DNA from 3 places in the Micromonospora sp. NBC_01405 genome. Region 2 is predicted to be linked to each of the others. Evidence: riboswitches for the same ligand, from Rfam matches in the RefSeq annotation. Region 2 holds a riboswitch; each other region holds the start of a gene.
The links. A riboswitch is a leader RNA that binds a small molecule or an ion and turns the genes downstream of it on or off. The one in region 2 is predicted to bind cyclic di-AMP.

Region 1 (9,943 bases), 3.5 Mb from region 2:
CGCCCGCTACTACATCTCCGGCCCGTCGCAGGACCTCGGCGCGCTGCTGGTCAGCACCAAGCCGGGGACGCTCGCCGAGCAGCTCACCATGCTGGACCGGGTGGCCGCGGAGGAGCGCCGTCAGTTGCAGGGCGTGCTCGCCGTCCGGGCCAAGTACGACGGACAGAAGCTGAAGCTGGACACGCTGATCGTCGACCAGGAGAAGCAGACCAAGGAGCTGGCGGCCAAGAAGACGCACATCAACACCGAGATCAAGCGGCTGCAGGCGTCGATGCCGAAGACCGTGGTGTCCGTCGAGGGCTGCCCGACGGTCACCGGCGTGATCAGAGATGCGGCCCGGATCGCCATCCGGACCGCCTGCGCGCAGGTCGGCGACCCGTACGTCTGGGGGGCCACGGGCCCGAACTCGTTCGACTGCTCCGGCCTGACCCAGTACGCCTACAAGGCGGCCGGGATCTCGCTGACCCACTTCACCGGCGCCCAGTGGAAGCAGGGCAAGGCGATTCCGCGCTCGGAGGCCCTCCCGGGCGACCTGGTGTTCTTCTTCGCCGACCTGCACCATGTCGGCCTCTACCTCGGCAATGACAAAATGGTGCACGCGGCCCGGGCCGGCAAGCCGGTCAACGTGAGCAGCATCAACACCATGCCGGTCGCCGGCTTCCGCCGACCCGGCTGACGCCGCGCGGCTCCGGTGCGGGCCGCGCAGCCAGGAGTCTCGGCCCCCGCGAAGGCCGCCCGGACCCGATGCCACGCGAGGCCCACACCCGAGCACCGTCCACGACGAAGGCCCCCGGTCACCCGACCGGGGGCCTTCGTCGTGCCGAGGGGCGACCGTCAGCGGGGCGCGCCCAGCGGGGACGGCACCAGGTTCACGTCGGCGCGGTCGACGTACATGATCCGGTAACCGAACTGGATCTGCACGTACTGCTTCTCACCCCGGATCACCGTCCGGTCACCGGGGGCCGAGCCGTCGAACGTGGCGGCCCGGTAGTACTCGCTGGGCAGCACGTTGCCGACGGCGTACCGCTGGCCGGCGGAGAGGGTGTACTGCAACGGCGAGATCGGCTGGTACGGCACGCCGGCCGGGTATGCCGCCTCCTCCGGGTACGCCCGCCCGTACACCGGGATCGTCGCCTTCCCGGCCTTCGGGGTGGCCACCAGGCCGAGGGTCCAGGCCGCCGTGGGCGCGGACGCCGGGTTGTGGAACCACGCCTTCTGCCCGAGGTACCAGATCGCCGTCCAGTCACCATCACGGCCGGCCAGGGCGTACGTCTGCCCGGTCGACGCGCGGGCGCCGTGGTCGGAGACGGCCATCGTGGCCGGCGTGCCGTTCGGACGCAGGGCGATGTCGTTGACCAGCGGCGCGTCGGCGCTCGGCGCGCTGCGCAGCACCACCGCCGAGGAGCCGCGCGAGGGGCACGGCACGCCCGCCGTCACGCAGCCGGTGAACGCCGGCCGGTTGGTGGCGAAGTCGGGGTTGATCCGCACCATGCCGGTCAGCGGGGTGCCGGTGTTGAGCTCCGGCGCGCGCAGCAGGTCGAAGTAGTGCGACCAGTCCCAGTACGGGCCCGGGTCCCAGTGCATGCCCCGCACGTTCGCCGCGACGGTGCCGGGGACGTTGTCGTGGCCGATGATGTGCTGCCGGTCCAGCGGGACGCCGTGCCGCAGCGCGAGGTACCGGACCAGCTTCGACGAGGTGCGGTACATCGCCTCGGTGTACCAGGTGCCCTGGGCGGCGAAGCCCTCGTGCTCCAGCCCGATCGACTTGGAGTTGACGTACCAGTTGCCGGCGTGCCAGGCGACGTCCTTGGTCTTCACGTGCTGGGCGATGTGCCCGTCGGCCGAGCGCAACGTGTAGTGCCAGCTCACGTAGGTCGGGTCCTGGACCATGTTGACCGTGCCCGCGTAGCTGCCCTCGGTGTCGTGGATGAGGATGTACTCGACCTTCTGCCGCTTGGGCCGGTCGGACAGGTCGTGGTTGCCGTAGTCGCCGGGGTCGGCACCGAGCGACTGGTAGGGGGCGGGGATCCACTCGCAGGAGATGGTCGACGGACACTCCAGGCCGTCGGGGCGCGCCGGCAGGCGCAGGCCGAGCCGGTCCAGCCAGGACTTCTGCGGGGTCACCGCCCGGGCGGCGAGGGTCACCCGCTGCCCGTCGTCGGTCACCCGGCTCTCGCCGCCGGCGATGGTGCCGAAGACCTCGTCGGCGAAGGAAGCCGCCGCGTCGGCGCTGTCCGCGCCGGCGTACCGGGCCACCGCGCCGTACCAGGCCGCCGGGTCGGTGCCGGCCCCGACCGGGGCGCCGATCTGCCGCTGGTACGACGCGAGCAGCGCCGCCCCGCCCCGGATGTTCGTCGGCGCGTCGGCGCGCAGGGCAGCCTCGTCGGCCCCGGTCAGAGTGGCGGCGGTGTCCAGGGTCTGCAATGACGCCGCGGTCGGGGCCTCGTCGGCCGAGGGCTGGGCGGCGGCGGGGGCCGGGCGGGAGTCGTCCCCGCGCGGGTCCTCGTCGCCGGAGTCGTGGTGGGTGCCGGTGGGCAGGCCGGTCACGTATTCGGCGTCGGTTAGGTGCATCGGCCCGTACCCACCGCTGGTGCTGGGGGTGCCGGCGTTGGTGTCCCAGCGGGACTGGAGGTAGGAGACGCCGAGCAGGACGCTCTCCGGCACGCCGTACTCGGCGGCGGCGTCAGCGTACTGCTGCTGGCGGTCGGGGGTCTGGCCGGCCGCGGCCGGGGAGGCGGTGGTACCGAGGGGCACAAGGGCCGTGGTTGCGGCCACGGCGGCGGCGAGCAGGATCCGTCTGCTCGACGACACGACGGAACGGGGCATCGAACCTCCTGGTTGGGCATTGTTTGAGGTCACCCTTCCGCCGCCGCACTCCCGCGTCAATAGCTTTCCACCAGGTACCACGATGTGAAGGAAACTTCCGCACGCTGGGCGTGGTGCGGCGTGTATGGCCCGGCGGGTTGCGGATCGATAACGGGCGTCTCTACTCTGGTCAATCGTCGGCCGGTAGCTGTATCGCCCAGCCGGGCGGTGACGGTCCGACACCGCCGAGTCGCCTCCGGGTGAACCGGGGACCCAGGTACGCCGGGGTGAATCCGCAGCGCCGCTGCGGTAGGGCGCTCTCCCTTCCCGCCCGAACCCGTCAGCTAACCCGGTAGGCGGTCAAGGAAGAAGGAGAACGGAGCCAGGTGGCACACCCTGCCCTGCGGCGCCCGTCACGCCGGTCGGCGCACGCCGACCGGACGCCTGTTACGCCGCGCCCACGCTGGTCACGCTTCACCACCGCCCTCGCCGCACTGGCCGGCGCCGCCGTCATCCTGACCGGCGCCCCGACCTCGGCCCAGGCCGATCCCTCGATCGCCGAGATCGAGCGGCAGATCGACCAGGACTGGAACAAGCTCGAACCGCTCATCGAGCGGCACAACGCCACCCGTCAGGACCTCGCCCTCAAGCGTCGGCAGGCCGACGCCGTCGCCAAGCAGATCGGGCCGCTGCAACGCCGGGTCGACGAGGCGATGGACAAGGTCAGCGGCCTCGCCGTCGAGGCGTACAAGAGTGAGAACCTGTCGGCGGTGAACGCGCTGCTCGGCAGCCGCTCGCCCGGTCAGGTGATGGGACAGTTGGAACTGCTCGACCAGTTCGCCGAGCGCCAGCAGCGCGACATCCGGGCGGTCATCGACCTCCGCGACGAGCTCGATGCGAAGAAGAAGCCGCTGGACGAGATGGTCACCCAGCTCGCCCGCACCGAGGCGCAGCTCGCCGCCAAGCGGAAGCAGATCAACGCAGAGATCGACCGGCTCCAGAAGCTGCGGCTCAAGGTGTACGGCACCGGCGGTGGCGGCGCGCTGCGTCCCGCTCCCTGCCCGGCTGCCTACCCCGGCGGCGGCGCGGGGGTCGCGGTGAAGTTCGCGTGTGCCCAGATCGGCAAGCCCTACGTCTGGGGCGCCGAGGGCCCCAACTCGTACGACTGCTCGGGCCTGATGCTCGCGGCCTGGGCCAAGGCCGGGGTGTCGCTGCCGCACAACGCGGCCCAGCAGCGGTCGGTGACCGCCCGGGTGAGCCGCGCCGACCTGCGCCCCGGCGACCTCGTCTTCTACTACGCCGACCTGCACCACGTCGGCATGTACGTCGGCGGCGGCTGGGTGGTGCACGCCTCCCAGGCCGGCCAGCCCGTCAAGATGAAGCGCGTCGACGACGGCCAGATCCACAGCTACGGCCGCCCCGACTGAGCGGCGAGGGGCCCGTTCCGCGGGACGGGTCCCTCGATCGCGCCCGCGCCGTCAGCGGGTGGGCCAGGTGCGCCAGTTCTGCCAGGAGCGGCTCGGCGTCGGGCCGCGCTGGCCCTGGTACCGCGAGCCGTACACCGTCGACCCGTACGGGTGCTCGGCCGGCGAGGAGAGCCGGAAGATGCAGAGCTGGCCGATCTTCATGCCCGGCCAGAGCGTGATCGGCAGGTTCGCCACGTTGGACAGCTCCAGCGTGACGTGACCGGAGAAGCCCGGGTCGATGAACCCGGCGGTCGAGTGGGTGAGCAGCCCGAGCCGGCCCAGCGAGCTCTTGCCCTCCAGCCGGCCCGCGAGCTGGTCGCCGAGCGAGATCACCTCCAGCGTGGAGGCGAGCACGAACTCGCCCGGGTGCAGCACGTACGGCTCGCCGTCGGGCACCTCGACCGCCGAGGTCAGGTCGTCCTGCTGCACCGACGGGTCGATGTGCGTGTAGAGATGGTTGTTGAAGACCCGGAAGAGCTTGTCGAGGCGCACGTCGATGCTAGACGGCTGCACCAGGGTGGGCTCGAACGGCTCCAGCGCGAGCGTGCCAGCCTTCAGCTCGCTGACGAGATCGCGGTCGGAGAGCAGCATCGGCACACCATAGCGACCCTGGTCGGCGGGCCTGTCATCGCCTACGGCGACCGGCGCGCCGCGCTCGCCTGTCGTACACGTGTTCGATAGAATGTCCACATGGCTTCCTGGTCCGAATTCGCCGCTGACGAGCCACGACTCGCCGGCGGGATCCGCCTCCTCATGCAGCAGTACGGGCCGGGCTTCGGCTACCTGGCCACCGTCCGCGCCGACGGTGGGCCCCGGGTGCACCCGGTCTCCCCGGTGATCACCGACGACGGGCTCTTCTGCTTCATCGTCGACTCGCCGAAGCGGCGCGACCTCGAACGCGACGGCCGCTACGCGCTGCACTCCTTCCCGCCGGAGGACAGCGACGACGAGGCGTACGTGGCGGGGCACGCGTGGCCGGTGACCGACCAGGCCCGGGTGGCCCGGCTCGCCGAGCTGGGGCGGGCTGCCCCGCAGGTGGACTGGCGGCTGTTCGAGTTCACCGTCGACGTGGCGATGCTCGCCCGCCGCTACCAGGGCGGCGCCGTCTTCCCGGGCGGCGGCCCGGGGCAGCCGGCCGTGCAGGTGTGGCTCGACCCCCGGTCCGCTGGTGACCCGGGTGGCGCCCCGGTGGGCGTACCGGATCAGGGGCCGACCCGGCGCGTCCGCGGCTCCCACCGCGCGGCGGCCTGACCCCCGACGACGCCGGTGCCGGCCCCGTCGAAGGACGGAGCCGGCACCGGAGGGTCAGGAACAGGGGTGCGTCAGGCCGCGCGGTACGCGTTCCACGCGGTCAGCATCCGGCTCGCCTGCCCGGCCGTGAACTGGTACATGCACGAGTCGTAGGTGTAGTCCATGAAGTTGGTGATCGGGTCCAGGCCGGTCGCGGTGCAGGTGTTCCGCCCGGTCGGGCACTGGTACGCAGGCGAGGCCTCCGCCGGGGTGTCGCTCACGCTGTCGCCCGAGCCGGAGCAGCCGCCCTGGAAGGTGTGGTACAGGTTCAGCCAGTGGCCGACCTCGTGGGTGCCGGTGTCACCCTGGTTGTAGTTGGTGGCGGTGCCACCCGGCAGCGACTCGTTCAGGGCGACGACCCCGTCCATCTTGTCCAGGGTGCGCTTCGGGAAGGTCGCCCACCCGAGCAGGCCGTCGCTCAGCTCGCCGAGGTACACGTTCAGGGTGTTCTTGCCGCCCTCACGCAGCGAGGTCTTCATCGAGCGCTCGGCCGACGAGCCCGACACGATCGGGTACCACGCCGGGTTGGTGACCCGGTTGATCTTCTGGAGCTGGAAGCCGAAGGCGGTCGCCGCGCCGCCGGTGGCACCGCTGTAGGCCTGGTTCAGCACGTTGATCTGCGAGTTGATCAGCGAGTCCGGGATGTTGCCGCCGGCCCGGGTGCTGTTCTCCTGGATGACGTGCACGACGACCGGGATGTTCACGGTCGCGAGCGTGCCGGCACCGGCGCCGGCCCGGAAGCTGGCCCGCTCGCGCAGGGCGCCCGCCAGGTCGGCCTCGCGCTCGCGGACCTGTGCGGCGGTCAGCTCGTTGGGTTCGTGCTTGGCCTGTGCGCCCGCCTTGACCCGGGCGTCGGAGTGCACGTCGGCCGGCTCGGCGCACGCCTCCGCCGGGGCGGCGGAGAAGGCCGACGCGGCCGGAACGACGCCCACGGCGGCGGTGCTGAGCAGGAGTGCGAGGGCCGTCGACGCGACGCCGGCGGTACGCCGGGTCAGCAGGTTGGCACGGAGTCCCATGGGCCTACCTCTTTCTGTCGGCGCGGCAGGGGGTGTGTCGCGCCGTGGCTGAAACGTGTGGCAGACGTTACAACCCATCGAAGCATTTGAAAACGCCTATGAGTTGCCGGCATGGAACTTCTACGGCTCATCGACGGATCGTGGGGAGGCGGTGAGGGCGGCCCTGGATCGGGTGGGGAGGAGTGCGAGCCGCGCCGTCGGCCCGACGGCTGCCGGTGGGCGGCGCGCGACGGGGTGCCTGGATGCACCCGGCGACGTCGTCGGGTACAGTGGGGCCGCCTGCGGGTGTAGTTCAATGGCAGAACATCAGCTTCCCAAGCTGACAGTGCGGGTTCGATTCCCGTCACCCGCTCCACGCACGAAGGACCTGGTCAGGACGCGAGTCCCAGCCAGGGCCTTCGATGTTGCTACCGCTTCCTGTGCTGCCCGTGCCCGCCTCAGGGCAGCCGCGTGCCCGTGAGTCGATAGCGCCGCAGGTCCCGGCGCGTACGCAACACCGTCATCAGGAGGAGCAGGCCGAGTCCGGCGCCGGTGAGGCCGTACCCCAGATTGCGCAAAGGCGGGTAGGACTGCATGGTGTCCGGCAGGAACCAGCCGCGTGGATCGACCAGCGCCTCCAGCCTGTCGCCGACCTGTAGATCATGCTCGGACCTGTAGGTCATCTCGCCCACGTCCTCGCCGCTTGCGACCGTGGCGACCCGAACCGCCTGGTAGGTGCCGGGCGCGGACTTGCCGGAGCTGTCCTCGGTGACCACGACAGCCACCCGCTCCCCGAACACTTCGAGGTAGGCGAGGCCCACACCGATGGGGGCGACGGCGAGCAGACAGATCGAAGCGATCGTCATCGGCACGATCCACCCCGGTTCGACGTCCGTCCCGTCCTCGCCGATGAACCAGACCAGCCCCATGCCGAAGAGACCGAGCACCGTGAACACTGTGCTGAGCACGACGACGAGCAAGCTGAGGCCGTGGCTGTAGAGGGCACCCGCCGCGCCTCCCGCCACCAAGCAGGTGAGTAGGGAACCGAGGGTCAGCAGGATCTGTCGGACAACCAGTCCAGTGCGGGGCACAGGCTCATTGTGCGGGGCTCGCGCAAACCCTCGCGGAGATCAGACGCCGAACGCGGCGGTGGCCTCGCAGGGTAGGTCCAGAGCTGGTCGGCTGGGGCGGCGCAGGGCGGTCGGCGGGCCGTACCCGACCGGGACGCCGGGGCGTCGAGCACGCTCGCCTACGCTGCGCGGCATGGATCAGAGTCTGCCTCCGAAACTCACCCGGGATGAGGCCATCGTCCTCGTTGAGCGGATCATGAGTCTCGGCTACGCGGACGATGCTGAGCTCAACGACCTGTTGGCTCAGCTCGAACGTGACCTCGTCTACCCGGACGTCGCTGAAATGATCTTTTCGGTCCCGGAGCTGACGGCCGTTGAGGTCGTTGACCGGGCCCTCGCCTACGCGCCGATCGAGATGCGGTCCGGGCCGTGGACGGAGCCGGCGACCAGCTAGATGACGTCGCCGTCGGGTGGGAACTGCTTGTCGACCAGCGCCAGCAGGGCGGCGTGCGTCTGGCGATCCGCAGCCACGATGAGCCCGCCCGCGCCGGTGTGCAGCGGTTGTCCCTGGATGCCGGTCACCACGCATCCCGCGGCCTGGCACAGGGCGATCCCACTGGCGAAGTGCACGCTGTCCCGCAGGTCGCCGTCGGTGACGTAGGCGGCCCGTCGGCCCGCGGCGACCCAGGCGACCGCCAGGGTGGTGGAGACCACGCGTGGCCGGAACCGCTCGACGAACCCCGGGTCGGCGAGCAGCCGCGCCGCCCGGAACCGGGGAGCGTTCGGGAACGGCGGATCGAGATTGACGTCCACCAATCGTGACTCGGCGGAGGGTGCGAGTCGCTCGTCCACGCCGTCGCGGCGTACGTACGCGTGAGTGCCGTCGGTCCAGAACACCTCGTCCGTGAACGGGTCGGCCGAGGCCGCCACGGCGACCCTCGCATCGGCCCGCAGCGCGACGTTCACCGCGACCAGCATGTTGCGTACGGCGTAGTTGAGCGTGCCGCACAGGGGGTCGACCAGCCACTCGCGGGCGGTGTCGTCGGCACCTGTGCGTCCACTCTCCTCACCCGTCACGGCATCCTCGGGCCGTGCGGAGCGGAGGACGTCGAGGATGGCGTTCTCCGCCTCGATGTCGGCCGAGGTGGCGAAGTCACCCCCGGACTTCTCGAAGCGGGTCAGGGCGGCTCCGTACCTGGCCCGGACGACGACGGCTCCCGCTTGCGCGGCCTCGATCGCCACGTCCTCGTCGCTGTTCGGCATGCGCGCAGGGTACCGGCCCTCGACGGGTCGAATGTGGCCCGATCCGGCGAGCCGGGCGCTCTACTGCGTTCTGTGGCGCGGTCGACGCGTCAGGGACAGCCAGCCGAGGAACCGGGCGTACATGGCGGGCCCGTCGGGGCGTCCGCCCAGCCGGTACACGTCGTCCATCGCCTCGTACATCGACGTGGCCAGGTAGAAGGCGCGCGCGACCGAATGGCCGTAGAACTCGGTGGCCAGGTCGAGTTGGGCCGCCGAACACGGCCACTGCGCGGCACAGACCCAACAGAGCCAGGCCGGGCGCATCGGCAGGTGGGGGCGGCTCACGGTACGTCCTGCCGTCGGGCCGTAGTCCCTCACCGACACGGCCGACCACCGTTGCCGCGTAGCTTCCCGCCCCGCGCACGGAACTCGCCCGCCGCCGGTCGCAGGACCCGCGTCGCGGTGTCGTTACGCGGGAACCGTGCGGCGGGATCATCGGGCCGATCAACGGCGGGTCGTACGGGACCGGGTCCGGCTGGGCCGGCGACGGCGCGGGCTTCGGATCGGGCTTCGGCTTGTCCTTTCCCAGGCGCTCCCGCCACGACGGACACGCGGCGTGCCGGCCCCGGCGGTTGTTGGCGCGGTGACGTCCTTCTCGGTTCCGCACGATGCTCCCTGTCCGTCGAGTCTTGGAGAGGGAGCCCGCCCCCGCTCCTCAACGCAGGAAGACCGGGGCGGCCCCTCGACGAACATGAACCGGGCTGTCTATCACCGACTCACGCCGTCCAAATAAGAAGCCTCCCGAAAGTTGCGGCGCGATCACACTGCGTTGCACTATGAAGTCCAGACGTACCGCCCGCGTTCCCCGCTGACAGTCTTCGTGATTGACGAAGCGGTGCTCCGCCGAGGTCATCCAGCCGTGATGGGCCCGCAGCTCGATTACCTCGCGACCACAGCTCAGCGACCCGACGTCATGGTGCACGTTCTCCCACTGAGCGCCGGCTTGCATCCAGGCCAGGCCGGGCCTTTCATCATCGCGACCACACCGGAGGGCGAGGAGGTCGGCTACCTCGAT
Region 2 (9,943 bases):
CTCCAACGCCTCCGACGCGCTGGACAAGCTGCGCCTGGAGTCCCTGGTCGACAAGGATCTCGCGGCCGACGCCTCCGACCTGCACATCGAGATCGAGGTCGACCGCGAGGCGCGCACCCTGACCGTCCGGGACAACGGCATCGGCATGTCCCGCGACGACGTCGTCGGCCTGATCGGCACCATCGCCAAGTCCGGCACCGCCGAGCTGCTCGCCAAGCTGCGCGAGTCGAAGGACTCGGCCGGGTCCGCCGACCTGATCGGCCAGTTCGGGGTCGGGTTCTACGCGACCTTCATGGTGGCCGACAGGGTCACCCTGGTCACCCGCCGCGCCGGGGAGGCCGAGGGCACCCGCTGGGAGTCCACCGGCGAGGGCACGTACGTCGTGGAGACCATCGACGACGCGCCGCAGGGCACGGCCGTCACCGTCCACCTCAAGCCGGAGGACAGCGACGACAACCTGCACGACTACACCGTCGACTGGAAGATCCGCGAGATCGTCAAGCGGTACTCGGACTTCATCGCCTGGCCGATCCGGATGACCGTGGAGCGCCCGGGTGAGGACGACGCGGTCACCCGCGAGGTGCAGACCGTCAACTCGATGAAGGCGCTGTGGGCCCGCCCGCGCAGCGAGGTCGACGAGGCGGAGTACAAGGAGTTCTACAAGCACGTCAGCCACGACTGGGCTGACCCCCTCGAGACGATCCACATGCGGGGCGAGGGGACCTTCGAGTACGAGGCCCTGCTGTTCCTGCCGTCGCACGCCCCGGTCGACCTGTTCGCCCCGCAGGCCCGTCGCGGCGTGCAGCTCTACGTCAAGCGCGTGTTCATCATGGACGACTGCGACGCGCTGATGCCCAACTACCTGCGCTTCGTCAAGGGCGTCGTCGACGCGCACGACCTGTCGCTGAACATCTCCCGGGAGATCCTCCAGCAGGACCGCCAGATCCAGGCGGTGCGCCGCCGGCTGGTGAAGAAGATCCTCGCCACCGTCAAGGAGCTGAAGGCCAACGAGGCCGAGAAGTACCGCACCTTCTGGGCGGAGTTCGGCCCGGCGCTCAAGGAGGGTCTGCTCGATGACCCGGACAACACCGAGGCGATCCTCGACATCGTCTCCGTCGCCTCCACCCACGACCCGGCGGAGCTGGCCGGCCTGCGCGACTACGTCGAGCGGATGAAGGACGGCCAGGGCGACATCTACTACATGACCGGCGAGTCCCGGTCGATGATCGAGAACTCGCCGCACATGGAGGCGTTCCGGGCCAAGGGCTACGAGGTGCTGATCCTCACCGACCCGGTGGACGAGGTGTGGGTCGAGCGGGTCGGGCAGTTCGACGGAAAGCCGCTGCGTTCCATCGCCAAGGGCCAGGTCGACCTGGACACCGAGGAGGAGAAGGAGGAGGCCGAGTCGGCCCGCGAGCAGCAGCGCCAGGAGTACGCCGACCTGCTGACCTGGATGAGCGAGAAGCTTTCCGGCAGCGTCAAGGAGGTCCGGCTCTCCACCCGGCTGACCACCTCGCCGGCCTGCGTCGTCGGCGACGCCCACGACATCACCCCGACGCTGGAGAAGATGTACCGGGCGATGGGGCACGAGGTGCCGCAGGTCAAGCGGATCCTGGAGCTGAACCCGGGGCACCCGCTGGTCGAGGGGCTGCGCAAGGCCCACGAGCAGGACGCCGGGGCCGACGCGCTCGGCGACACGGCCGAGCTGCTGTACGGGATGGCGTTGCTGGCCGAGGGCGGCGAGCTGGCCGACCCGTCCCGGTTCACCCGCATCCTCGCCGACCGGCTGGCCCGTACCCTGTAGCCGCCGCCACGCACCGCGCGCCGGGCTCCCGGTCGACATTGTCGACCGTGGACGCCCGGCGCGCGGCGTTGCGCCTCCCGCCGGGCAGGGCCCCGGGCGGGCGGGCGGACCGGGATAATGGCCCCATGCTTCGGGGGCGGCTGCGCGGGTTGGTGTCGGTGTCGGTCGGGCTGCTCCTGCTGCCCGGCTGCTACGGGCCGGAGCCGCAGGTCGACACGGCCCGGACCAGGGAGCTGGCGATGCAGGACGCCGGCCGCAAGGTCACCCTCGTCGAGCAGGCCGTCAAGCGGGAACGCCGGCACCCGAACCCGGCGCAGCGGTACGCCCGGGAGGCCGCCCGGGTTGCCGGCACGGAGGTCATGCGGATCGACGACACCCGGACCGGGGGCGGGGTCTCGCTGATCGTCCGCGTGCACGGGGTGGCCACGGCGGTCGACGCGTCCGGCCGGTCGATGAACGAGCCGTTCGACCTGCCGGTCTGCTATGCGATCAGCGTCGAGCAGGATGCCATGGACGACCGGGTCGACGAGGTGTCCTGTCCCGACGGCTCCCCGCTCACCGTCTCCGTCGACCCGGAACTCCCGGGCTCCGCCGAGGACGACCTGCGCCAAGCCCTTCCCACCGGCGGTGCGGCCACCGAGCAGGCCGTCCGCGCGGCGGTCGACGGCCTCGACCTCGAGCCTCTGGTCACCCGGCAGGTCGCCGCCGTGGGTGGGGTCGTGGGGGTGGCGCTGCGGGCCAGTCAGTACGACTGCCTGCTGGCCCGCGTGGAGGGTGGACGGGTCGAGGTGTGGCGGCCCGCCCGGGTGCAGCTTGCCCCCGGCGAGCTGAGCTGCACGGCCGACACCGCCGTCGCCGGACACGGCCGCCGCCCGCCCCACTGAGCTGTGTGGGCGATCACCGAGCGTTTCCGGTATCCGATGTGCGCAATCGGACCCCAATCACGCTCGGTAACGGGACGAGGTTGTCCGCTGGCGGTTCACCCTGATCAGACTCGGCCCGGCGTTCGCCCTGCATGGCTGCCGAAGTCTCGCAAGTCGACAATGTGGCCCTTCGCCCGAGCGGGTGAAGAACTTCACAAGAGGTGGGCACCCGTCACCAACGGTGCCTAACGTCGGTCGAGTCCGCGAACGCGGCGACCACGGTCGGTAACGCCTAGTCCTGCCGCCGACCGTCGGTTCCCTTGGCAGTCAGGCAGGAGCGGGGGACCCACACGTTCCTCGGTGCACCGCACCTCGGGGTGAAGCCGCCTGTGGCGGCCGGGCTCCTCGGCCCGAACCCGACAGCTCACCTCGCCGGCGTGGAGGAATCACACATGGCAACTGAATACACCGCCCGCCACCGTCGGGTGACCGTCCGTCGCGCCGCCGTCGGCACTCTCGCCGCGGGCGCCCTCGCCGGGGTCGTCGCCCTGGCCGGCCCGGCCGCGCCGGCCCAGGCCGCGGTCAACTGGGACGCCGTCGCCTCGTGCGAGTCCGGCGGCAACTGGCACATCAACACCGGCAACGGCTACTACGGCGGCCTGCAGTTCTCGCAGGGCACGTGGGCCGGCTACGGCGGCAAGAAGTACGCGGCCCGCGCCGACCTGGCGACCCGGAGCGAGCAGATCCGCATCGCCGAGAAGGTGCTCGACGGCCAGGGCATCGGGGCGTGGCCGACCTGCGGCAAGAAGGGCGGCTCGACGAAGGGCAGCTCGAAGTCGGAGCGGAAGTCGGAGACGAAGGCCGCCCCGAAGGAGCGGTCCTCGCGTACCGAGAAGCCGGCCTCGCGCAGCAAGCGGGACACCACGAGGAGCGCCCCGAAGAACGCTCCGTCCAGCGGCGGGATGACCTATGTGGTCCGGTCGGGCGACACCCTCTCCGAGATCGCCACGGCGCAGGGCGTGCGGGGCGGCTGGCGCGTGCTGTGGGAGAAGAACGAGCGGGTCGTGGGCGAGCACCCGAACCTGATCTTCCCGGGCCAGCGGCTCAGCCTCTGACCCGCCCGGCCGGGTCGGTGCGACCCGGCGTCCCGGTCCCGGGGCACCCAGCACCGCAAGCGCCCGGCCGGTTCCTCCGGCCGGGCGCTTCCGCGTCCCCGACGAGCACGCCACCCGGGTGAAGTGCTCGTGGGAGCACCGTCACAGCCCCGCAAAACGAGTCGGCCGCCGGGCCCGTCGCCGGGCACAATGGCGCGATGTCGCGCCACACCGCCGCCCTGCTCGACGACCTCGACGAACTGCCGTACCGGGAGCGGATGACGACCCTCGCCGCCCGGGCCCGGGCCCTCGCCGCCGCCGGCCGGCTGGACGGGGTGCTCGCGGACCTGCGGGCCGGGTCGACGTACCACCGGTTCCTCGCCGTGACCGCGGCCCAGGTCGTCGGCGACCGGGCCGGGATGGCCGCCGCCCTCGACGACCCGCACGCGGCGATCCGGGCCGTCGCGGTCCGTGTCTGCCTGCTCACCGCCGACGGCCTGCGCCCCCTGCTCGCCGACGCCCCGGCCGACCTGCGCCGGCTGGTCTACCGGTCGCTGCGGTCGCTGCGTCGCCCGGAGGTCGCCGACCGGCTCGTCGACGCGGTCCGCGACCGGTTCGGCGACGCCGAGGCGGTCGCGCTGCTGCCCGCCTGTGGCCCCGACACGGTACGCCGGCTGCTGCCCCTGCTCGACCACGCTCTCGGCGGCGGGGCGGCCCTGGTCGGCTGGCACGCCGGGGTCCTGCTCGACCACGCCGAGGCGACGCTGCCCGGCCTCGACGGCTCGGAACGCTCCCGCTGGTGGGCGGCCCGCGCGGGCGCGCTGCTCGGCACGGCGGTCGGCCACCCGGAGCGGGTGCTCACCCTGCTCGAACGCCACGCCCCGGCCGACGGGCTGCCCGGCGACCTCACCCGCTACGGCGTGCTCGCCGCGGCGTCCCCGGCCCGGGTGCTCGCGCTGCTGACCGACCCGGCCCGCGCCGGGTGGCTGGCCCGGGCCACCCTGCCCCCGGCGTTGCTGCGCCGCCTCGCCGCGCTGTCGCCGGCGGACCTGGTCACGCTCGCCCGGCGGCTGCGCGCCGACGACGCCCGCCTCGCGGCGCTGCTGGACGCGCTGCCCCCGGCGGCGCGCGGCACCCTGTACGACGCCGCGCTCGCCGACGTCGAGACGGCCGCCGCGATCCCGTCTTCGGCGGTCATGGCGGTGCTGCCCCGGCGCTGGCGGGAACGGGAGGCCCGCCGGGTGCTCACCCTGGAGCGGGTCCGTGCCGACGAGGCCGCCGTGCGGGCGTGGAGCGCCGAGCTGCCCTGGCCGGAGGCGTCCGCGGCGCTGGTGCCCGCCCTGCGCGCCGCCGACGCGGGGGACCGGGCGACGGCGTACGAGCTGCTGCTCACCGCCGCGCGGCGCAGCGGCGACCCGGCGGCGGTGGCCGAGGCCGTGGCCCGGCTCGTCGGGCTGCGCAACGAGCAGGACCCGGTCCGTTCGGCGGCGCTGGCCACCCTGGCGACCATGGCCCGGCCGCTGCGCGCCGACTCGCGGCCCGTGCTGGCCGCGCTGGTCACCGACGCCACCCACGCCCGAGACGCGTCCACCCGCACGCTGTCCGCGCTGGGCGAACTGGCCTGTGGGGTGCTGCGCCACCACGTCGACGAACCGGAGCTGCTGGGCTGGGCGCTGGACACCCTCGACGCACTCCTCGGCGGGCACCACCTGCCCCCGCTGGGCCGGCTCGACCACGGCCTGCGCCGGGGGCAGGAGCAGGTCGTCCTCGACCGGCTCCTGCCCTGGATCACCGCCGGGATGGCGCGCGGCGAGTTCACCGCCCTGTTCGCCGTCACCCGCGCGCTGGGACGCCGGGCGTGGCGGCTGCCCGCGCTCCAAGAGCTGCTGTACCGGGCCACCGGCCCGGGCAACGTCTCTTCGGTCGTCCGGACCGCCGCCGACCTGTGGCTGGCGGACCCGGCGCCGCGCGGCGAGCGGGTCGCCCTCCTGCTCGCCGCAGACCCGTCGGTGATCACGTTCGAGACGGTGTGGCGGACGGTCTGCGGGCGGCGCACCGACCTGCTCGACCGGGTGCTGCTCGGCCCGCCGCCGCGCGGAGCGTTCCTGCCGGCCGGGCCGCGCTGGGTGCCCGGGCATCCGTGGCACGTCGACCGCTGGCTGCCCCGGCACCGGCGGGCGTACGTCGACCTCCAGGCCCGGCTGACCCGCGACGCGGGCCAGCCGATGCACGCCCGGGCCGCCGCGCTCGCCCGCGCGGCGCGGGTCCCCGACGCCGGCCGCGACCTGGTGCTGCGCTACGTCGACTCCGCGAACGTCACCCTCGCCGAGGCGGCCCTCGGCGCGCTGCCCTGGACCGACCGGCCCGAGGAGGCCCTGACCACGCTGCTCGCGCACGCCGACGACGACCGGGCCCGGGTGGCGATGTACGCCGCCGGCCGGGCCGCCCGGTTCGTCGCCCCCTCCGCGCTGCTGCCCCGGCTCGCCGGCGTCGCCCTCGGCCGGGGCAGGGTGACCAGCCGCAAGGAGGCCGTCCGGCTGCTCGGCCGGCACGGGCCGCCCGAGGCGGTGCCGCTGCTGTTGCAGGTGTGGCAGCAGCCCGGCCAGCACCGCGACGTCCGGGCTGCGGTCACCGCCGCCGCCCGGCAGCGGCTGCACACGCCGCAGAGCTGGGCGGTGCTCGACCTGGCCGTCGGCGGCGGCCGGGAGGACACCCTGACCGTGCTGGCCGCCGGGACGCACGAGGTTCCGGAGCCGCACCGACCCCGGTACGCCGGCCTGGTCGTCACCGCCTGCCGCAGCGGTGACGGGGTGGTCTTCCAGGCGGCGCTGATCCGGCTGGCGCAGTGGGCCCGCTGGGCGCCCGACGTCACCGACCTGGTCGTCGCCGCGCTGACCGACCTCGACGCGCACGCCGGCTGGCCGGCCCGGTCGATGCTGCTGCGCGCGCTGCTGGACCTGCCGCACCGCCCCGAGCGGGCCGCGCTCGACGCCGCCCTGCGCCGGCTGGTGGCCCTCGACGCGGCCGACGACGACCCGGGCGGGCCGGAGCGGGACCGGCCGGCCCGCCGCCGGATCGACGCGATCCTGTGGACCGTGCGGGTGTGGACGCAGCGCGCCGGCGTCGACGCCGACCGCGACCCGGCCCGGGACGCCGCCCGCAACCTGGCCCGGCACCCGGGGTTCGTGGCCGGGGCGGCCGGGCTGCTGACCGCCCTGGTGCGCCTCGACGGGCGCACCCCCCAGCAGCTCGTGGCCGAGCTGACCGAGCTGTTCGAGCTGGCCGCCGGCCGCCCGGCGCTGGCCGCCCGGCTGGCCGACGCCCTCGCCGACCGGGTACGCCGGGCCGCCGCCTCCGTGGATGCCGGGCTGCTGCTGGCGGCGGCCCGGGAACTGGCCGCCCGAGGCGACGCGGCCGGGCTTTTCGCGCTGGCGCTGACCCGGGCCGGGGAGTCGTACGGGTGGTCGACGCCGTGGCGGGACCTGCTGCGGACGCTGCGCGGGCACCCGGTCGCCGACGTCCGCGACGCCGCCCTCGCCCTGTCCATGTCAAGGTGACCCGGGCCGGTGACGGACCGGGTCACGGTGTTACGGCCGCCGGTCACGTACGGGGGCGGGCACGGGATTCACAAGGCCACCGTTGTACGCGGCGATCACGAGTTGCACCCGGTCGCGGGCCCCGAGTTTGTTCAGCAGGTGTGAGACGTGGGACTTGACGGTCTTGACGGCGATGGTGAGATGCCCGGCGATTTCGTGGTTGGACAGACCCTGCCCGATGAGGCCGAGCACCTCGGCCTCCCGGGCGGTCAGCTGGTCGAGCAGGGATTGCGCGGGGCCGGCAGGGCCGGTGTGCTGCTTGCAGACGTAGTGCTCGACCAAGCGCGCCAGGATCGACGGGGCGAAGAGCGATTCGCCGTCGTGCGTACGCCTGATGGCGTCGAGCAGATCGGCGGGCCGGCTGTCCTTCAGCAGGAAGCCACTGGCTCCGGCGCGGAGTGCGTGGAAGACGTGCTCGTCGAGGTCGAACATGCTGAGTACCAGCACTCGGGTGTGCCCGAGCCCCGGCAGCCGGCAGATGCCCCGGGTCGCCTCGATGCCGTCGAGCCGCGGCATCCTGACGTCCATGAGCACCACGTCGGGCACGGTCGCCTCGGCCACGGCGATTGCCTCCATCCCGTCGCCGGCCTCTCCGACCACAGCGAGACCGGGCTCGGCGTCGATGATCATCGCGAGGCTCCGCCGGAGCAGGGGTTCGTCGTCGACGAGAACGACCCGCAGGGGCCGGTTGGATCCGTTCACACCGCTCCCTCGGGAATGATGGCCTCGAGACGGAACCCCGCACGATCCCCGTGCTCCGTTGCGCGCGGCTCCGCCGTCAGGGTCCCACCCAGGCTGTTCACCCGTTCCCGCAGCCCGATGAGGCCGTGCCCGGCGCCTGGCCGGACGGCCCAGCCCCGGTTCGGCCCGCCGTCGTCGATGGTCACGCTGACTGCCGCCGGGGTCCGCGCCAGACGGACGTCGACCGTGGTCGAGCCAGCGTAACGCGCGCTGTTGGCCAGCCCTTCGCGGACGATCCGGCAGATCGCCACCTGGGCGCCGGGGGACACCGAGCCGAGCTCTTCCTGGGTCAACTCCACGTGCAGGCCGGCCCGGCGGGCGCCCTCGATGATCTCCGGCAGGGACGCCAGGGTCTCCGTGGGGTGGCGGGCGGGCCGGTCGTCGGCCTCCCGCAGCGCGTCCAGCATGCGGCGCAGCTCGACCGTCGCCTTCCGGCTGATGGCCTCCACGTCCTCGATGGCGGCCAGCAGCGCTTCATCGTCCGGCTTGCGGGCGTGCAGGTGCGCTGCGGCGGCAGCCCGCACGGTGATCATGCCCAGGCCCTGGGAGACGATGTCGTGCAGGTCGCGGGCTAGGCGCAGGCGCTCCGCGAGCACCGCCTCGGTGATGTCGCGGCGCGCCATCACCGTCTCGTGCTCGGCACGCTCGACCAGCAGCCGGGCGATCGCCCAGACGGAGACCGCCGCGAAGCCGAGCAGTAGGACGGTGACGAACGGCCAGGTGAGCCCGAGCGCGAGGATGGCCGTCATCACGACGAGCAGCGCACCGGCCGACAGCAGCAACCATGATCGAAGGGAGCGATGCCGGCTCTCGGTCATGCCGCGCAGCCTACCGTTCCCAGGCTCCGTGGCGTTGGGGTGCGAAGCGCGGGCTCGTGCCTCCCGGGCACCCGCATCGGACCACGGTCTGACGGACCCAGGGCCGACGAGTGACCTCCGATGCCGCCCACGGCCCGATGTTCCGGCGCGTTCCACCTGGTTGTCTGGGTACGGCGGGTGGCATCACCTCCGCCACGGTGTCCGGAGATCGCCCGGGAGGGTCGTTGTATAGGCGCGTGACAATGGCGGTCGCGGGAACGTTGTTCACCCTGCTGGCGCTGGTGGCGGTGATCGTCACCGATCTGCACGACCGGGACTTTCCCCAGGCCCTGAGCGCGCAGAGCAGGCTGGGCCTGGACTTCGGCGAGTCGCAGTTCAGCGACCGGGACGCGTTTGCGGCACTGACGCAGATGGATGCCGACTGGAACCTGGGACTGGTCAGGATCGCCCCGGGCCTGGTTGACGACGGCGACGAGCGGATCTTCGTGACCCTCAACGACGGGAGCCTGCCCGCGACGTTCCGCTGGTTCAGCGGCGCCGACGCGGGAAGGGTCGTCGGCAGGGACCGGCTGGCCAACTCGTCGCCCGACGGCTCCTACCTGGTCACCGGGGACGCGGCCCGGCTCGCCGAGGTGGAGAGTCGGTTGAGCAGCGCGGGCGTACGGGTGACCCGCGTCGACGCGTCCGTGACCGACAGTCTCTGGTTCGCCATGCGGGAGGGCGGCTTCGCCGCGGCCGTCCTGGCCGCGTTCGCCCTCATCGCGGCGCTGGCGTTGTTCTGGCTGTCGATGAAGGCGCGCAGCCGCGCGCTCCGGGTGCTCGCGGGCTGCCCCACGTGGCGCATTCAGGCACAGGACCTGGGCGGGTTCGCGGCCGCGCTGCTCGTTCCGGCGGGCGCTGTCACCCTCGCGGCCGCCGCCTGTGTGGGCCTGGCCCGTGGCTGGCTGTACGTCGGCGTCTTCGTCAAGGCGCTGGCCGGCGTGGAGGTCGCGGTCATCGCCGTGTCACTGCTCGTTGCCCTGGTCAT
Region 3 (9,943 bases), 1.8 Mb from region 2:
CGTGGGGCGGACACGCCCTGCTCACCGACCCGGTGCACGTCTGGCACTCGAACACGTTCTGGCCGGAGCCGTACACCTACGCATACTCCGACACACTGCTCGGCTACGCCCCGTTCGGGATGATCGGGCACGGGCCGGTCGCCGCCGTGGTCCGCTACAACCTGCTGTACATGCTGGTGCACGCGCTGGCCTTCGTCGGGGCGTACGCGCTGTCCCGGCAGCTCGGCGCGGGCTGGGCGGGCGCCGCGGTGGCCGGGGCGTCCTTCGCGTACGCGCCGTGGAAGCTGGCCCAGGCCGGGCACCTGCACGTGCTCAGCATCGGCGGGATCGCGCTGGCGCTGGCCATGCTCGCTCGGGGGCACGGCTGGTCGCTGCGGCACGGGTACCGGCCGGACCGGGCCCGGCCGGGCTGGGCGGGGGCCGGCTGGCTGGTCGCCGCCTGGCAGGTCAGCCTCGGCTTCGGCATCGGCCTGCCCTTCGCGTACGCGCTGGGGCTGCTCTGCCTCGGCGCGGCCGGCGGGTACGGCTGGTCGTGGTGGCGGCGGGCCCGGCCGGCGTTCCCGCGCCGGCTGCTGGTGGCGGACCTGGCCGGCGGCGCCTTCTTCGCCGGGGTGACCCTGCTGATGGCCGCGCCCTACTTCGAGGTGGTGGCCCGGCACCCGTCCGGCCGGCGCACGGTCGAACAGATCGCGATGTTCTCCCCACCGTTGCGCGGCTTCCTCACCGCGCCGCCGGAGTCCTGGCTGTGGGGGGAGCGGCACATCGCCGCCCGGGCCACCCTGAGCTTCGCCGGGGAGATGACCCTGCTGCCCGGGATGGTGCTGATCGGGCTCGCCTTCGCCGGGCTGTTCGTCTCGGCGTGGCGGTTGCGGCACCGGCTGGCGCTGGCCGCCGGGGTGCTGGTCAGCGCGGCGCTGGCCGCCGGCACCACGCTGTTCGGCGACGGCGACCCCGGCTACGTCACCCTGGTGGAGCACGTGCCCGGCTGGGACGGGGTGCGCACCCCGGGTCGGCTGGTGCTCTGGACGACGCTGCTGCTGGGTGTCCTGGCCGCCGGGGCGCTGACCGTCCGTGAGCCGGACCCGGAGCCGGGGTCGCCCGGCAGCCGGTGGCGGCGCTGGGGGCAGGCGGTGCTGGTGCTCCCGATGCTGCTGGTGCTCGCCGAGGGGGTCAACCGCACCCCACACGTGCCCGCCCCGGTGCAGCCGGCGGCGCTGCACGGGCTGCGCGGGCCGGCGCTGGTGCTACCCAGCGACGGCATCCGGGAGTTCCACGTGATGCTCTGGTCCACCGACGGCTTCCCGAAGGTGGTCAACGGGCTGGCCTCGTTCACCCCGGCCGGCCAGCAGCAGATCCGGGCGGCGAGCGGGGGTTTCCCCGACGCGGCGTCGGTGGCGTACCTGCGAGGGCTCGGGGTGCGCACGGTGGTGCTGCTGCCGGCGTACGCGGCCGGCACGCCGTGGGCCGACGCGGCGGGCCGGCCGGTGGACGGGCTGGGCATCCGGCGGGAGACCGTCGGCGACGGGCTCGTCTACCACCTCGACTGAGCGCCGCCGCCGCGGTGGGCGTCCCCGGGCTGAGCCGCCACCGCGGTGGGCGGCCCGGGCTGAGCCGCCACCGCGCTCCGCGACCCCGCCCGGGCAGGGCGGCGCGGCGGGAGAGCATCCGCCGCGCCGCCGGGCCGGTCGGGTCAGCCTTCGAGGCCGACGGGGGAGTCGGGCCGGTCGACGTCGACGAACTCGATGTCGTCGGCGTCCCGGTCGCCCCGGCCGCCGGCGGCCCGCGCGGCCGACCCCGCGGCCCAGCCGACCGCCGCGCCGACCAGCGCGGCGCCGATCAGCAGCGTCCAGGGCAGGGCCGGGCGGCGGCCGGCGAGCGCGTCGAAGGCCAGCAACGCCCGGCGGCGGGCCACCTCGGCCGCGGAGCCGACCAGGTCACCGGCGTCGTCGGCGAGGCCCGAACCGTTGCGGCGGGCCGAACGGGCGGTGTCCCGGACGTTGTCCCCGGCGGAGCTGACGGCGGAGACCAGGTGCTGCCACGCCTGGTCCGCGATTCGCTCGGGCTTGCTGCGGCGTTCCAGCAGATCGGTTCCGAACATCGTTCTTACCTCCTCGGGGTGCCGAAGCTTGCGGCCACTTCGGCTTCTCGGCTAGGGCAGGGCTCGGGCGCCCCGCCCACCGGCATGGTCCGGCGGGCCCGTCCGCCCACTCGGGCAGTGCCCCGCCGGATCCGGCCGCAAACCCGGCCCGTCCGGCGGCGGCCCGCCGGGCGGCGGTCAGCGGACGGACACCACGGCAGCGCCACGGGCGAAGTCGTCGCCGTCGTCGTCATCGTCGTCGTCACCCGCGCCGCCGAAGCCGCAGGCCAGCATGAGAGCGAGCAGTGCGCCGACGCCGGCGAGGCCGGCCAGTCTCCGGATCATGAGTGGTCCTTCCGTGGTACGGGTGACGGACGCCACCGAGCGTAGGCGGGGCGGGCAACGGCGGCGGTGACCTCTCGCACCGGGTTCGCTGTGGGCGGGGCGGGGCGCGCCCGGCGCACAATGTGCGCGCGAAGGTCGGGGGTCACCGTTACCCTGGGTCGGCGACGTCGGCCCCGGGTCGATCGTCCGCTGAGCAGGACGTGAAAAGTCCGGATAAGGGCCAGCCCGCTGTGCCCTGATCCATGAATTGCTCATCCCGAGGGGTGGCGACCGAGGCCGTCGGAGGAATACTCTCGGTCGCGGCCCGCGTACTGATGAGGCGCCCGTGAACGGGCGAGTGGAGGTGCTCGCGTGAGCCTGTCGATCGTGAAATCGGTACTGTCGGGTGGTGTCATCGAGATCGTCCCGCGCGGCGAAATCGACGTCGACACCGCGTACGAGGTGCGCGAAGCCATCGCAGAGGTGCTCGCCAAGGGGCGTCCCGCCCGCATCGAGCTCAACATGCGCCTCGTCACCTTCATCGACTCCGTCGGTATCAGCGCGATGGTGGCTGGTTTCCAGACCGCCGAGGTCAGCAGCGTGAAGCTGGTCGTCACCGAGCCGAGCCGGTTCGTGCACCGACAGCTCTGGGTGACCGGGCTGCTCGGTCTGTTCGGCGCTCCGGAGCCCTACTACGCGGGTGCCGGCGCCGCCACCCCCGAGGTGCTGCCGGGCGCCTGACGGCCGTCCGCCTCGGGTGCCACCCGGGGCGGTTCACCGGGTCGGTCACTATGGGTCGGTTCACCGTGGCCGGGTCGGTGGTCCTTCCCTCCGGGGGTCGGGTGGGGGACGATCGGGACGTGCTTCGGCGAGACACCTTCCAGTATTCGGTTCAGGCCCGCTGCCCGCGGGCCGAGGCGGTGGCGCTGCTCGGCGACCTGGCCCGGCAGGGCGAGCTGCATCCGCTGATCACGCGGGTGCGCCGGCTGCCGCCCCGGCCGGGCGCCCGGGCCAGTTATGCCATCACCGACCGGCTCGCCGCCGGGCCGCTGCGCTTCCCGGTGACGTACCAGGCGGACGTGCTGGTCGTCACCGACGACGAGATCGTCACGGTGGCCCGGCAGCGGCCGGCCACCACCGTGCGCAACCGCACCCGGCTGCGTGACGAGCCGGGCGGGGTGGTCCGGATCGACGTGGAGATCACCCTTGCCGCCCCGGCACCGCTGTTCCGGTACGCCTTCCGGCAGGCCCGGTCGGCGCATCTCGGGCTGGCCCGGAGGTTGGGAGAGGTGCTGGACCGCGCCGGGGACGGCCCGGCCCAGCCGGCCTGAGCGGCGCGGCCGGGCCCACGGCTTGTGCGGGTGGCCCCCGGACGGCGAGGGCCACCCACCGTCCGGTCAGTACACCGACAGGTGCACGTGGTTGGTGTGGTCGCTGGACGGGTCCCCGTTGCCCCCGCTGTACGACTTCCAGCCGCTGCTGGGCAGCCAGATCTGCCTGAACCAGATCACGTACAGCACGGCGAGGTTGTCGGCGTTGCGGATGTAGTACGCCGCCAGGTTGTTGCCGTAGGTGCGGTCCCCGCCGGAGGCCACCCCGCCGAAGCCGCCCTTCTGGGCGGCGAAGTCGCACGCCCGTCCCTTGGGATGCTCGCCGGAGCCGCTGGGCCGGTGGCAGGAGACGTACCGGGTGAAGCCGGCCGACTTGGCCTGCTGGAGCGCGTGCAGCGTCCGTGGGGTGATGCAGCCGTTGGCCGGGGTCGGGTCGTTCACGCTGCACGACTCCGACGGCCAGGACCCGTCGGAGTTGCGCTTCGCCGGGGTGGCGTTCGCGCTGGAGGTGCCCCGGTTGGCCCCGTCGCCGCTGGCGCTGGTGCTGGCCTTCTCATTGGCCACGGTCAGGGCCTGCTCGGCCTGATCCTTGCGCTTGGCCATCACGGTGACCTGCTTGCGCTGCTCGCGGATCTCCCCGTCGAGGGCCAGCCGGGTCTTGGCGGCCTGGTCCCGGGTCTCCAGCAGGTCGCGCAGCGCCCGGTCCTCGTTGGTGGCGACCGCGTCCAGCGCGGCGACCCGGTCCAGGAAGCCTGCGGGGTTGGTGCTGTTGAGCAGCGCGGACACCGGGCTGAGCCGGCCCGACTTGTACGCCACACCGGCGATCTCGTCGACCTTGGCGCCGCGTACGGTCAGCTCCGCCTCGACCGTCTTGAGCTGGCTGCCGAGCTGCTGCTGCCGCTTGACCGAGCTGGCCAGGGCTCTCTTGGCGTCCAGGTAGCCCTTGCTGGCCGCTTCGAGTTGGGCGCGCAGGGCGGGGGTGCCGCCCTCCTCGTCCTGGCCGGGCGTGGGGGCGCGCAGGCCGGTGGGTGGGGCCGCGCCGGCCGGGGCCACCGGCCCGAACCCGAGGCCGACGGCGAGCGTCAGCACCAGCATCGCCGCCATCCGGGCGGCGGTCCTTCGTACAGGTGCCACTACTGGCATACGTATGTCCTTCCGTCAGTCGCCGACCGGGTTAGCTGACGGGTTCGGGACGGAAGATCCCTACCGCTCAGGCGGATGCACCCCACGAACATGGTTCCCCGGCTCGCCAGGAGGCGATTAGGCGGCGGCCACCGCAGGCGCCGGAGGGCGCCGCCCGGCGGAGGCCGGATGAGAGCTTACCGGTGCGGATGAGACCCCCGCTGTCTCCGTGGCGGACGGTGCGTGGGCCAATACCTCCAAAACCGGCATGAGGGCACAATACACCACCTAATTGATGGGTGTGGGTATCACCAGCCGGTCGGCCCGCAGGGGTCCGCCGACGCCCCGGGCTCCACCTGCAACGTGGCGTGCTCGATGTGGAAGTCCTCGTGCAGGGCGGTGCGGGCCGCGGTCAGCACCGCGCCCACCTCGGCGTCCGGCGCCATGGTCAGGTGGGCCGAGGCGACCTCCATGCCGGAGGTCAGCGTCCAGACGTGCAGGTCGTGCACCTCGACCACGCCGGGCACCGCCGCCAGTCGGTCGTGCACCGCGGTCACCTGGAGGTGTTCCGGCGCGGCCTGCACCAGGATGCGAACCGCGGCCCGCCCGAGCCGCCAGGTGCGGGGCAGGATGAACACGCCGATCGCGACGGCCACCAGTGGGTCCGCCCACCACCAGTCGGTGACGGCGATCAGCGCCGCGGCGCCGATCACCCCGACCGACCCGAGCAGGTCGCCCAGCACCTCCAGGTATGCCCCACGCATGTTGATGCTCTCCTTCGCCCCGCTGCGCAGCAGGGCGAACGCGGCAATGTTGGCGAGCAGGCCCAGGGTCGCCACCACGAGCATCGGGCCGACGGTCACCTCGGGTGGGTCGCCGAATCGGCGGACCGCCTCGACGAGGACGTAGACCGCGACGCCGCTGAGCAGGACGGCGTTGCCGAGCGCGGCGAGCACCTCCAGCCGGTAGAGCCCGAAGGTGCGCTGAGGGTCGGCGGTGGCCCGCCGGGTGGCGGTGATCGCGGCCAGCGCCATGCCGATGCCGAGCACGTCGGTGAACATGTGCCCGGCGTCGGAGAGCAGCGCCAGCGAGCCGGTGCCGAACGCGGCCACCGCCTCGACGATCATCAGGGCGGTGAGCAGCCCGAAGGCCGCCCAGAGCCGCCCTGAGTGGCGGTCTGCGGCGTTCGCCACCGCGCTGTGGTGGTCATGACCTGCGCCCACGCCAACACCCTCCGTCCCCGATCCGAACCCGATTTAATGTATGCTCACATCGCTATGTATGCAAGTAAAAGTCGGGCGTCCGACCGAGGACGGGGGCGCCGGCCGGTCAGCCGGTCGGATCGATCGTGGTCAGCCGCTGGGTGGCCCGGGACAGCGCCACGTACAGCGTCCGCACGCCGGAGCCCGGATCGGCCCGGATCTCGGCCGGGGCGACCAGCGCGACCCCGTCGTACTCCATGCCCTTGGCCTGAAGACTGGTCACCACCTGCAGGCGCGGCGCGGCCAGGCCGGCGAGCCAGCCGGCGACCTCGTCCCGGCGCGGCACCGGCGTGATCACTCCGACCGTCCCCTCCACGTCGCCGAGCAGCGCGGCGACCGCCGCGACGGTGGCCCGTTCCAGCTCGGCCGGCGGAACGGTCAGCGCGACCGGCTCCACGCCGGTGGACCGCACCGCGCTGGGCAGCCTGAGGTCCGGGTAGAGCCGGCGGATCTCCGCCGCCGCCACCGCGAAGATCTCCGCCGAGTTGCGGTAGTTGGTGGTCAGCTCGAACTGGTGCCGGCGCCGCCGGCCCAGCGCCTGGTCCCGGGCCCGGGTCAGCTCCTCCTCCGTGCCCGTCCACGCGGTCTGCGCCGGGTCGCCCACCACCGTCCAGGACGCCAGCCGGCCGCGCCGGCCGACCATCCGCCACTGCATCGGGGAGACGTCCTGCGCCTCGTCGACCACCACGTGCGCGTAGTCGCGGTAGTCCTCCGGGCGCTGCCGGGCCGCCTCCCGGGCCGCCCGCTGCCGGTCGGCCTGCGTGCTCAGCTCCCGCACGCCCCCGGCGAGCTGGAACGGGTCACGCTTGGCCCGCTTCGGCTGCATCGGCTTGCCCAGCAGCGCGTCCAACTCGTCCAGCAGGGCGATGTCGGCGATCGTGAGCCCCTCGGCGTCCAGCGTCCGGTATGCCTCGGCGAGCAGGCCGATCTCCGCCCGGGACAGGATCCCCCCGGCGTACCGGCGCAGCCGGTCCGGGCGGGCCAGCCAGCCCAGCACGTGCCGGGGGTGCAGCCGGGGCCACCACGCCTTGAGGAACTCGCGGAACTCGGACCGCTCGGCGATCTCGTCCTCGAACGCGCGCTGCTCCGGCAGCCGCCCGACGTTCATCCGCCGGGCCTGGGCCCACAGCGCGGCGAACACGCCGTCGAAGCCGGCCCGGCGCGCCTCGTTGCGGCGGGCCCCCCGGGACAGCGCCCGGTCCCGGATGCCGTCCAGCTCCCGGCGGTCCAGCCGGAGCAGGGCACCCCGGTAGAGCAGGCGCAGCTCGCCCGGCCCGCCCGGCACCGCGTCCCGCGCAGCCTGCTCAAGCACCCGCCGCATCCGCAGCGATCCCTTCACCGCGGCCACCTCGGGCGGGTCGGTGCGGGTCGCGTCCATCCCCGGGAACAGCGAGCCGAGCGAGTGCAGCGTCGCGGTCTCCTCGCCCAGCGACGGCAGCACCGAGGCGATGTACTCCACGAACACCGCCGACGGGCCGACCACCAGGATGCCGCCGCCGGCGTACCGGCTGCGATCGGAGTACAGCAGGTACGCCGCCCGGTGCAGGGCGACCGCCGTCTTGCCCGTCCCCGGGCCGCCGGAGACGATCGTCACCCCGGAGCCGGGGGAGCGGATCGCCTCGTCCTGCTCCCGCTGGATGGTGGCGATGATGTCCCGCATGCCCCGGCCGGTGGCCCGGGACAGGGTGGCCAGCAGCGCCCCGTCGCCCACCACCGCCATGTCCGGCGGGGCAGCCGCCGGGTCCAGCAGGTCGTCCTCGATCCGGGTCACCCGCTCGGCCGAGGACCCGATGGTGCGCCGCCGCACCACGCCCAGCGGCTGCGCCGGGGTGGCCTGGTAGAACGCGGCGGCGGCCGGGGCCCGCCAGTCCACCACCAGGGTCTCCGCGTCCTCGCCGCGCACCCCGAGCCGTCCGACGTGCAGCACCTGCCGGTCGCGCAGGTCCAGCCGGCCGAAGACCAGCCCCTCGTGTTCGGCGTCGAGCCGGTGCCGGCGCTGGGCAGCGTGGAAGACCATCGCGTCCCGCTCGACCAGCGCGCCGAAGTTGCCCACCAGGGCCAGCTGGTAGCCGTCCTTTTCGGCCTGAGCGGCCGAGCGGCGCAGTTCGCTGAGGCGGGCGTACACCCGGTCGAGATGCCGCTGCTCGACGGCGATCTCCTGCTCCAGGGTGGTCCGGTCGGTCACGCGCAGCTCCTCGCAGACGGCGGCGGACGGCCGCGCCGGGGCGCGGGCCGCGCCTCGGGCTAACCGGAGAGGGTACGGCCACCGGCCGACCGGGACGCGGGGCCATGCCGCCGCCGCGATCCAGCCCACGTCCCGGACCGCCGCTCACCCCTGTGGCGCGGCTCCGGTCAGGCCGGGGAAGCCGTGTGCGGCGCGCCCGCCAGGACCCGGTGCAGCACGCCGGCCACGGCGGCGTTCACCTGGCCCGGCCGCTCCATCATCAGCATGTGCCCGGCGCCCGGGCAGACGGTCAGCTCGGTCGCCGGCAGCGCCGCCGCGATCGACTCGGCGCACGGTGGCGGGGTGAGCCGGTCCCGGTCGCCGACCAGCGCCGCCGCCGGGAGGTGGGCCAGCGCGGCGAGGGTGTCCAGCCGGTGCTGCGTCCCGATCGAGGCCCGGAAGCCGCCGATCGAGCGCAGCGAGGCGCGGGCCACCGCCGAGGTGACCAGCCGGATGTCGGTGGGCTCGCAGCGGTCGCCGAATAGCATCCAGCGGATGCTGGGCCGCAGGGCCCGCAGCAGCGCCCGGGGCGGGCGCCACGCGCCGCAGCGGGCCAGCACCCCGGCTCCGGCGGTCTCGGCCAGCCGGATCAGCCGGGCGATGCGCGGGGAGAGGCCGTAGGCGGTGTGGGTGTGCCCCTCGGCCGTGGTCGAGACGAAGACCAGCCCGGCCGTGCGGGCTGCGAAGTGCCGGGGGTGGCGGTGGGCGTACTCCATGATCGTCATGCCGCCCATCGAGTGCCCGACCAGCACCACCGGCCCGGTCGGGGCCACCGCGTCGAGCACGGCGACCAGGTCGTCGCCGAGCTGGGCGAGGGTGGCGGTGCGCAGCGCCATGCAGCTCGACCGGCCGTGTCCCCGGGCGTCGTAGGTCACCACCCGGACCCGGCCGCCGAACCGCTCGCGGACCTCGGCGAGTTGCCGGTGCCAGCTCCGCCCGTCCAGCGTCCAACCGTGCAGCAGGAGCGCGGTGACCTCGGCGTCCGCCGGCCCGGACACCTCGACGTGCAGCCGCACGTCGTCGGCGAGCCGTACCTCGGTCTGCTTCGGCATCGCCGCCTCCCCTCGGGCCGCCGCGAGAATTTCACCATCGGGTGACCCGGCGGTAACACCGGCTACCCGTCATGACACCACGCCAACCCTCCCAGGGGAAGGAGGTCAGCCGGCCGGCTGCGGTGGGTGGGAGGTGACGCCTGCCGTGGACGGGAGGTGACTGCCTGCCGTGAGCGGCGGCGGAGACGACGAACCGCCCGCCGGGTAGACCCGACGGGCGGTTCCTGGTGTCGCGGTGGGCGGGCTCAGCCGCCGAAGACGCCGGCCTCGGCGAGGCGCTTCTCGGTGGCGTCCCAGCCGTGGTCCGGGTGGGTGGCCGCGAGGTTGTTCAGCTCGGCCCGGATCTTGGCGGCGTGGCCGGCGGCGGCCAGCACCCGGATCTCCTCGACGAAGGCCTCGGAGTCGGTGCGCAGGTGCGCGGTCTTGCCGTTGGTCAGGTTGCGCACGTAGGCGTGCTTGCCGCCGTTGAGCGGGATGACGTACTTGAACTCGCCCAGCACGCTGAGGGCGCCACCCTGGCCTGCCTGGCCGGCCCGGACTGACGCGCGCGC

Region 1: another riboswitch for cyclic di-AMP. It lies ahead of OG559_RS11355 (NlpC/P60 family protein); the one in region 2 lies ahead of OG559_RS26810 (transglycosylase family protein).
Region 3: another riboswitch for cyclic di-AMP. It lies ahead of OG559_RS19300 (coiled-coil domain-containing protein); the one in region 2 lies ahead of OG559_RS26810 (transglycosylase family protein).

Annotation. Positions count from the first base shown of each region.
Region 1 covers NZ_CP109532.1:2,716,479-2,726,421, reverse strand. The annotation lists gene OG559_RS11365 (NlpC/P60 family protein) at 1-676, shown strand, start outside; gene OG559_RS11360 (N-acetylmuramoyl-L-alanine amidase) at 835-2,826, opposite strand; cyclic di-AMP (ydaO/yuaA leader) riboswitch at 3,039-3,179, shown strand; gene OG559_RS11355 (NlpC/P60 family protein) at 3,192-4,232, shown strand; gene dcd (dCTP deaminase) at 4,284-4,862, opposite strand; gene OG559_RS11345 (pyridoxamine 5'-phosphate oxidase family protein) at 4,962-5,522, shown strand; gene OG559_RS11340 (zinc metalloprotease) at 5,594-6,577, opposite strand; tRNA gene OG559_RS11335 (tRNA-Gly) at 6,859-6,932, shown strand; gene OG559_RS11330 (hypothetical protein) at 7,015-7,536, opposite strand; gene OG559_RS11325 (hypothetical protein) at 7,687-7,821, opposite strand; gene OG559_RS11320 (e9imm peptide) at 7,820-8,080, shown strand; gene OG559_RS11315 (inositol monophosphatase family protein) at 8,077-8,889, opposite strand; gene OG559_RS11310 (hypothetical protein) at 8,950-9,213, opposite strand; partial or broken gene OG559_RS11305 (DUF5753 domain-containing protein) at 9,722-9,943, shown strand, end outside.
Region 2 covers NZ_CP109532.1:6,215,590-6,225,532, forward strand. The annotation lists gene htpG (molecular chaperone HtpG) at 1-1,804, shown strand, start outside; gene OG559_RS26805 (hypothetical protein) at 1,930-2,688, shown strand; cyclic di-AMP (ydaO/yuaA leader) riboswitch at 2,967-3,120, shown strand; gene OG559_RS26810 (transglycosylase family protein) at 3,120-3,782, shown strand; gene OG559_RS26815 (hypothetical protein) at 3,980-7,318, shown strand; gene OG559_RS26820 (response regulator) at 7,349-8,038, opposite strand; gene OG559_RS26825 (sensor histidine kinase) at 8,056-8,916, opposite strand; gene OG559_RS26830 (hypothetical protein) at 9,153-9,943, shown strand, end outside.
Region 3 covers NZ_CP109532.1:4,415,789-4,425,731, forward strand. The annotation lists gene OG559_RS19275 (hypothetical protein) at 1-1,547, shown strand, start outside; gene OG559_RS19280 (hypothetical protein) at 1,691-2,098, opposite strand; gene OG559_RS19285 (hypothetical protein) at 2,276-2,422, opposite strand; gene OG559_RS19290 (STAS domain-containing protein) at 2,774-3,142, shown strand; gene OG559_RS19295 (SRPBCC family protein) at 3,262-3,732, shown strand; gene OG559_RS19300 (coiled-coil domain-containing protein) at 3,799-4,875, opposite strand; cyclic di-AMP (ydaO/yuaA leader) riboswitch at 4,880-5,009, opposite strand; gene OG559_RS19305 (cation diffusion facilitator family transporter) at 5,163-6,077, opposite strand; gene OG559_RS19310 (HelD family protein) at 6,184-8,301, opposite strand; gene OG559_RS19315 (alpha/beta fold hydrolase) at 8,469-9,392, opposite strand; gene OG559_RS19320 (hypothetical protein) at 9,638-9,943, opposite strand, start outside.